Regions from separate parts of the Enterobacter sp. UPMP701 genome, predicted to be linked through region 1. Evidence: predicted binding sites of a transcription regulator. Region 1 holds the regulator's gene; the other holds the start of a gene.

Region 1 (4,428 bases):
ACACCAGACGCCTACCACCGGCAAAATCACCTGCCAGACGATGTAGTGGCCCGCAAGTTCGCGTAAAGACGGGAGCGAAGTGAGTAATGCAATAATGTCGCGACCAAAGCAGGCGTAAATCAGTGCGAACGCCAGCGCGACCAGGCCCGACTGACGGCACGCCGCGCGCCATACCTCACGAAGCTGGCCGCTTTCACGCGCACCGTACGCCTGCCCTGAATGGGCCTCAACGGCATAGGCGAAGCCGTCCAGCGCGTAGGCGGTAAACGTCAGCAATGTCATCAGGACCGCATTCACCGCGACAATCTCTGGCCCAAGACGGGCGCCAAAAACCGTCAACGCGCCAAAACAGAGCTGTAGCAGAAGCGAGCGCAGCATGATGTCACGGTTGAGCGCCAGCAGTTTACGGATATTGCCGCGCCATGCGGTTTTCATCATGACAAGGGATATCCCGCGCAGAGCCAGCACGCGCCAGACCATCCACAGCCCAATGAATAAGGTTCCGTATTCGGCAATCGCCGTCGCCAGTGCCGCCCCGCGCACGTCCATACACAGGCCTATCACCAGCCAGAGATCGAGCGCAATGTTGAGAAGGTTTCCCACGACCAGCAAAATCACGGGCGCACGGGCGTACTGCACCCCCAGTAGCCACCCAAGCAGAACGAGATTAGCCAGCGAGGCAGGCGCACTGAGCCAACGGATTTCGAGGAAGCGTCGCGCCTGCTCCAGCACAGCCTCGCTGCCGCCAACAATATGGAGCGCAAGGTCTATCAGAGGCGTGCGCAGTAAAACAATCAGCGCCCCCGCGCCAAGCGCCAGAATCAACGGCTGCACCAGCGCGCGAGCCAGGCGTAACGGGTCTTTTGCACCATACGCCTGTGCCGTGAGCCCGGTGGTACTCATCCGCAAAAAGAGCAGCAGCATAAACAGGAAGCTGGTTGCGGTTGCACCAATCGCCACGCCGCCAAGATAAACAGGGGAATCGAGATGACCAATAACGGCCGTGTCGACCAGCCCCAGCAAGGGCACGGTGATATTGGAAAAAATCATCGGCAGGGCAAGACGCCACAATGCCTTATCAGATGCCGTCAGCAGTGACATGAGAAATACCGGGAAGGGTAAATGAAGCAGGCTACAGCTGAACTGTAGCCTGTCAGAAAGAGATTACAGCCATTCACCGTTACGAATCACGCCAACAGCCAGACCTTCAATAGAGAAGCTCTGTTCGCGGAGATCGACCACAATCGGAGTGAATTCGCTGTTTTCGGGCAGCAACTGAACAGTGTTACCCTGTTTTTTCAAACGCTTAACGGTGACTTCATCATCAATACGCGCGACCACCACCTGGCCGTTACGTACATCCTGCGTTTTGTGAACGGCCAGCAGATCGCCGTCCAGGATACCGATGTCTTTCATGGACATCCCGCTGACACGCAGCAGGAAATCAGCACTCGGTTTGAACATGCCAGGATCGACCTGGTAGTGACCTTCTATATGCTGTTGTGCCAGCAGCGGTTCACCTGCAGCAACACGGCCTATCAGCGGAATGCCCGTCTCTTCTTCCACCAGCAGGCGGATACCACGCGACGCGCCTGACACAATCTCAATCACACCCTTACGCGCCAGCGCTTTCAGGTGTTCCTCGGCAGCATTCGGAGAACGGAAGCCCAGACGCTGAGCGATTTCCGCACGCGTGGGTGGCATACCCGTCTGGCCGATATGATCCCGAATGAGATCAAACACCTCTTGCTGCCTGGTCGTTAATGCTTTCATTCCGCCCCCTGGGTGTATATACAGTTATGCTGTGAGTATATACAGTCAAAGGCGATTTTGGAACCAAAAACTGCACAAAAAACCAGGGACTTAATTATTCCTCGAGGCTCATCGGAAATGTGACCAAAGCAGCGTGACCCAGGTAATGGCTGCGGTGATAATCGCCAGCAGGACAGCGGCGGAGCCCATATCTTTCGCGCGGCCAGAGAGCTCGTGAAAATCAGAGCCGATCCGGTCGACCACGGCCTCAATAGCGCTATTGAGAATTTCCACTATCATCACCAGAAGTACGGAACCGATGAGAAGCACGCGGGTAATGGCATCTACATCAAGGAAACAGGCGATGATAACCGCGACGATAGCGGCGACCCCTTCCTGGCGAAAAGCAGCTTCATTAACCCAGGCGGCACGGAAACCTTTCCATGAATAGCCGGCAGCTTTGATGATACGCGTTAACCCAGTGGTATTATTGGCCATTAAAAGAACCTTTTTTGAAAAAGAGCGTCAGTAACAGAAGGCGTAGCGCGTTTCGCTGCCGCCTGAAGTATGACGGGTAACAACAGAAATTTTGCGCGCTTTCTGTTATCCTTGCGCCGCAATTGCATTATTAACCAGAGGCTTTACATCGTTTATGTCCGGCTGGCCACGAATTTACTACAAATTACTTAATTTACCATTAAGCATACTGGTAAAAAGCAAGTCTATCCCAGCAGAACCCGCGCTGGAACTGGGGCTCGATACGTCGCGCCCTATTATGTATGTTTTGCCTTATAACTCGAAGGCAGACCTGCTGACGCTTCGCGCCCAGTGTCTGGCGCATGATTTACCCGACCCGCTTGAACCGCTGGAAGTTGACGGTACTTTGCTGCCGCGCTACGTGTTCATTCACGGCGGGCCGCGCGTGTTTACCTATTACACGCCGAAAGAAGAGTCCATCAAGCTGTTCCACGACTATCTCGACCTGCACCGCAGCAATCCTGACCTGGATGTGCAGATGGTGCCGGTATCGGTAATGTTTGGCCGCCGTCCGGGCCGCGAAAAAGGCGAAGAGAACCCGCCGCTGCGCATGCTTAACGGCATCCAGAAGTTCTTCGCTGTCTCCTGGCTGGGACGCGACAGCTTTGTGCGTTTCTCCCCTTCCGTTTCGCTGCGCCGAATGGCGGACGAGCACGGCACCGATAAGATCATCGCGCAAAAACTGGCGCGCGTGGCGCGTATGCACTTCGCCCGTCAGCGTCTGGCGGCCGTAGGGCCGCGCCTCCCGGCGCGTCAGGACCTCTTCAACAAGCTGCTGGCCTCTAAAGCGATTGCCCGCGCCGTTGAAGACGAAGCGCGCAGCAAGAAAATTTCGCATGAGAAAGCCCAGCAGAACGCCATTGCGCTGATGGAAGAGATCGCAGCGAACTTCTCTTACGAGATGATTCGTCTTTCCGATCGTATTCTCGGCTTTACCTGGAACCGCCTGTATCAGGGTATCAACGTGCATAACGCTGAGCGTGTACGTCAGCTGGCGCACGATGGCCATGAGATTGTCTATGTGCCCTGCCACCGCAGCCACATGGACTACCTGCTTCTCTCCTACGTGCTTTATCACCAGGGGCTGGTACCGCCGCATATCGCTGCCGGTATTAACCTGAACTTCTGGCCAGCAGGTCCGATTTTCCGCCGTCTGGGTGCGTTCTTTATTCGCCGTACCTTTAAGGGCAACAAACTCTACTCCACGGTGTTCCGCGAGTATCTGGGTGAACTGTTCAGCCGCGGCTATTCCGTAGAGTACTTCGTGGAGGGCGGTCGTTCCCGTACCGGTCGTCTGCTCGATCCGAAGACCGGCACGCTGTCGATGACCATCCAGGCGATGCTGCGCGGCGGTACGCGCCCGATCACGCTTGTGCCGATCTATATAGGCTATGAGCACGTGATGGAAGTGGGCACCTACGCGAAAGAGTTGCGCGGCGCGACCAAAGAGAAAGAGAGCCTGCCGCAGATGCTGCGCGGCCTGAGCAAGCTACGTAACCTGGGCCAGGGCTACGTCAACTTTGGCGAGCCAATGCCGCTGATGACGTATCTGAACCATCACGTTCCGGAGTGGCGCGAATCCATCGACCCTATCGAAGCGGTTCGTCCGGCCTGGCTGACGCCAACGGTGAACGGCATCGCGTCCGAACTGATGGTGCGTATTAACAACGCCGGTGCGGCTAACGCCATGAACCTGTGCTGTACGGCGCTGCTGGCTTCCCGTCAGCGCTCCCTGACCCGTGAACAGCTCACGGAGCAGCTGGACTGCTACCTGGACATGATGCGCAATGTGCCGTACTCGGTTGATTCTACAGCGCCTTCTGCTACTGCCAGCGAGCTTATCGAACACGCGTTGCAGATGAACAAGTTTGAAGTCGAGAAGGACACGATCGGCGACATCATCATCCTGCCGCGCGAGCAGGCCGTGCTGATGACGTACTATCGCAACAACATCGCCCACATGCTGATGCTGCCGTCGCTTATGGCGGCCATTATCACCCAGCATCGCCGCATCTCACGTCTGGAGCTGTTGCGCCACGTTGAGACGCTCTACCCGATGCTGAAAGCGGAGCTGTTCCTGCGCTGGAGTAAGGATGAGCTGGCAGTCGAGCTGGATAAACTGACGGAAGAGCTGCGCCG
Region 2 (4,428 bases), on a different contig from region 1:
AGGCAAGGGCGGCTAATACAGAAACCGCTACCCTCGACAGGCATAAGCTTGTTTTCATAAAGGCTCCGTAATGTAAGATGGGAAGATGTCTGTTCAATGCAAAGTATGACAAAAAGTAACGTGCGGTAACTTAAACAAGCATGGAGTAACTAGGTGTGTTTTTTCGTTAATTTTTTGTTAGTTAAATGTATAGTTATGTAACTTGCTTTTGGCAATATGGATTTTTCGATTACGTGAGACTTAAACGTTTCGGTTTAATTTTTCGGTTTTTTCTGAAAAAAATAATTCCGCTGGGGATAGATCAACATACTTAAGTTAAATTTATGTGTTTATTGGGAGAGGCTGGATATAACCAGAAGAGAAAACCTGATAGATAAATTTCAGCAGCACCAAATGAAATGAAAGGTTATTTGACGACCGGCAAATCGGAATAGCGGGTGGTATAGCAGGGCGACAGCATATCCCGCTTCATCGCCCAGGATTTCACCGCCCCTTGACCCGCAAACCACACCGAACCCCGGCCAGAACGGTTAAGGCGATCGACAACCTGCATCAGGGCGGCGCTGTCCGGTCGCGGCGGGTGTTCATCAAACAGGTCCAGCTGCGCCACCCCCTGACTGAAGAAATCACTCAGCATGACGCCTGCTTTCATATAGCGATGCCCATCTACCCAAATTCGGTTCAGTGACTCAATGGCTACTTTGATAATATCCCGCGTGTCGTGAGAGGGGATTGTCAGCTTGCCAGAGGCCTGGTTGCCATAAAAAATCTCATTCTCTGCATGCGGACTGGTGCGAATAAACACGCTGATATAGCAGCAAAACTGTTTCTCCTCGCGCAGTTTCTCGGCGGCGCGTTCGGCGTAGGCGCAGATCGCCTGGTGCATATCGTCATACCGGGTGATACGGCTACCGAAGGAGCGGCTGCAGATGATTTGTTGTTTTGTTGGCGAAAACTCTTCCAGCGCCAGACACCGTTCACCATGTAACTCGCGGGCGGTTCTTTCCAGCACAACATTGAAGTGTTTACGGATCACCCAGCTTGAGCATTCGGCCAGATGCAGGGCGGTCTCGATCCCCATCAGATTCAGCTTTTTACTGATCCGGCGCCCGACGCCCCACACTTCGCTGACCGGCATCAGCGACAGCAGCTTACGCTGACGATCGATATTCGATAAATCGACCACGCCGTTGGTTTTCTTCCAGGTTTTTGCTGCATGGTTAGCCAGTTTAGCTAAGGTTTTGGTAGGCGCGATACCCACCCCGACCAGCAGGCCGGTCTCTTTGTACAGTCGCTGGCGGATTTGCTGGCCGAACGCCTCCAGACTTATACAGGGACTGATGCCCGTCAGATCCAGGAACGCTTCATCAATCGAGTAGATCTCCACGCTCGGTGCCATCTCTTCGAGGATGGTCATCACCCGGCGGCTCATATCCGCATACAGCGCATAATTGGAGCTAAAGACGTGTACCTTCTGGCGTCTCAGTTCATCTTTCAGCTTGAAGTAGGGACCAGTCATACTGATCCCTAATGCTTTTGCTTCTGCTGAACGTGAAATGATACATCCGTCGTTATTTGAAACGACCACCACGGGTTTACCCTTAAGATCGGGCCGAAATGCCGTCTCGCAGGAGGTGTAAAAGCTGTTGACATCAACGAGTGCGAACATGTCGGTTAGCTTTCAGGGTAAACGTCACGACGCCGAAAATCTCCAGCTCTTCTTCTCCGGAAAAAACGACCGGCGCGTAGTCAGGATTATGGGGGATGAGCTGAAGGCGCGGATGCGTTTGCAGCTCCTTCACGGTAAATTCGCCCGCGACCGCCGCAATCACAATATCACCATGAACGGCGGTTAATGAACGGTCGACCACCAGTAAGTCACCATGACTGATGCCTGCGCCGATCATCGAATCACCGCTCACCCTGACAAAATAGGTCGCGCTGGGGTGTTTAATCACCAGTTTGTTCAGGTCAAGGCTATCCTCGACATAGTCCTGAGCAGGACTGGGGAAACCACAGGGTACACGCTCCATAAACAGCGGAGGTAATAGTGTGGTGTCGGGCCGTAAAGGGGAGGTGAACTGCATAATGGTTAATCCATGCTACTGTGTTTATATACAGTATTCATGATTAACCAGAACGATCAAGAGACGTGAAGGAAATTTTCTGGAACTTGTTGAAAGTCTAAAAATTTTAGTTAAACAAGGAGAGGTGGCTGGTGGGGAGAGTTTACGCCCGAAATATTCAATTTTTCTTCATTATTTCAGGCAGTAACTGCTCAATCACGCTGACGACGCTTCGCACGCGCTGCGGAATAAAGCGGGCGTCAGGGTAGACGGCATAGAGGAAGCGATCGGGCAATCGCCAGCCGGGCAGTACCGGTACCAGCGTGCCGGTTTGCAGCGCCCTGGCCGCAAGCGGTCGCTGCATACCGCCGATACCGATCCCGGCCTCCAGCGCCTGTAACAGCGCGTCGCTGGTATTGGCGCGGAAAACGGTATTCACGTTTACCGCGATCGTTTCTTCATCAGAGATTAGCCGCAGGGGGGCATCCAGCGGGAGGCCGCTAAATCGTACATGGGGTAGCGTTGTCAGCTCGCTCACGTTGTGTATTGCCTGAAAACCGGGGGAGGCAAACAGCGCGGTTTCAATACGCGCCAGCACGCGAGCCGGATGCGCCGATGGAGGCTCACTGCCCAGCCGTATCGCGACGTCCACGCCTTCCGTCACCAGGTCGGCAAGGCGGTCATCAAGAGAAAGCCGCAGATGTAATTCTGGATGCAGGCGTTGCAGCTTCAGTAAATGTGGCAAAACGATCTGGCCCAGGCCGCTTGGTAGCTGGACATGAACGCTCCCCTGAAATTGCTGATTGACCGGCGCCAGCCGTCCCTCCGCTTCCCGCATGGCGTCCAGCAGCAGTTGCATGTCTCGGCGATAACGTTCTCCCTGCTCGGTCAGCTTCATTGTGCGCGTTGTGCGATGCAGCAACACCACGCCGAGCGCTTGCTCCAGGGCGGCGACCTGCTGGCTGACGGCGGACTGCTTCATCCCGCTCCTGCGGGCGGCGGCCGAAAAGGATCCCGCATCCGCGACGCAAAGAAAGGTGGCAATGGCGTTGAGCTTATTATTCATTTAATGGTTTTTCTGATAAATGCTATCGGGTTAAGAGGGCTATCCACTAAAAAAATAATAGATGAGACTGCATCTGTCACCCTTTCCGGAGAAACACCATGAATAAGATGCAGCAACAAAAGGTCGCCCTTATCGCGGGGGCCAGCGGTATTGTCGGCAGACAGCTGGTCAAAACGCTTCTGCACAATGGATGGGAAGCGATCGGCCTGAGCCGTCAGGCATCATCCCATCCTGAAGGCATTACGATGGTTAACGTCGATTTGCTGGATGCACAGGACAGTGCACAGGCGCTGCAATCACTGGACAGGGTTACCCATCTCTTTTACAGCGCCTGGGTGAACGCCGCAAACTGGACGGAGATGGTCGAACCGAACGTTGCCATGCTGCGTAACCTGGTCAGCACCCTCGAAAAAACGGCACCTTTGCAGACGGTCAGCCTGATGCAGGGCTACAAAGTGTACGGCGCGCATCTGGGCCCGTTTAAAACCCCGGCGCGCGAAAGCGACCCTGGCGTGCCCGGCGCAGAATTTAACGCCGCGCAGCTCTCGTGGCTCAGCCAGTATCAGCATGGAAAACGCTGGCACTGGAATGCCATCCGGCCGGGCGTGGTGGGTAGCACCGTAGCGGGTAACAGCATGAATCTTGCGCTGAGTATCGCCCTGTATGCGTCTTTGTGTAAGGCGCTGGGGTTACCGCTGCGTTTTCCCGGTTCGGAACAGACCTGGCACAGCATTGTGGATTATACCGACGCCGGACTGCTGGCGGAGGCCACGCTGTGGGCGGCCACGTCACCCGCGGCGCAGAATCAGGCTTTCAACGTGAATAATGGCGATATCTGGCGCTGGAGCGAGCTGTGGCCGCGCATTGCCCGCTGGTTTGAACTGGACTCTGCGCCGCCGGTAAGGTTGTCGTTTCACCAGCTGTTTACGGACTATCGCGGCGTATGGCGCGAGCTGGCCGGGGATCGGCTGGTGGAGGCGGATATTCTGCAGCTGAATGACGGGCATTTTGCCGATTTCGTCTTCAGCTGGAATTACGACATGTTTGGTGACGGCAGCAAGCTGCGCCGGGCAGGATTTACGCGGATGCAGGCGACCGATGAGATGTTTTTCAGCCTGTTCGCGCAGCTGAGAGCGGCGCGGGTTATTCCCTGAAATAACCTCTCATCCGCACCGCAGGTAAGGGCAGTGAAGGATTACTTCTTCTTGTTCATCATTGCTTTTAGATCGGCAAACGGGTTAAACGTAGCGACGCCCACATCTTTTTGCGCGTCTTCCCCTGCGACCACGGTGGTGC

Evidence for each region. Region 1 encodes LexA, which represses DNA repair genes until DNA is damaged. Its sites were predicted from a motif close to TNCTGTATGTACATACAGNA; they were not measured.
Region 2: a site for LexA is predicted at 2,104-2,123, ahead of umuD (translesion error-prone DNA polymerase V autoproteolytic subunit). Genes of this name have one in related genera too.

Annotation. Positions count from the first base shown of each region.
Region 1 covers NZ_JBSKJN010000011.1:70,070-74,497, forward strand. The annotation lists gene dinF (MATE family efflux transporter DinF) at 1-1,101, opposite strand, end outside; gene lexA (transcriptional repressor LexA) at 1,165-1,773, opposite strand; gene ACWKXT_RS19610 (diacylglycerol kinase) at 1,882-2,250, opposite strand; gene plsB (glycerol-3-phosphate 1-O-acyltransferase PlsB) at 2,405-4,428, shown strand, end outside.
Region 2 covers NZ_JBSKJN010000001.1:603,945-608,372, forward strand. The annotation lists gene ACWKXT_RS02940 (autotransporter outer membrane beta-barrel domain-containing protein) at 1-58, opposite strand, end outside; gene umuC (translesion error-prone DNA polymerase V subunit UmuC) at 407-1,669, opposite strand; gene umuD (translesion error-prone DNA polymerase V autoproteolytic subunit) at 1,653-2,087, opposite strand; gene ACWKXT_RS02955 (LysR family transcriptional regulator) at 2,245-3,132, opposite strand; gene ACWKXT_RS02960 (SDR family oxidoreductase) at 3,231-4,286, shown strand; gene yajD (HNH nuclease YajD) at 4,328-4,428, opposite strand, start outside.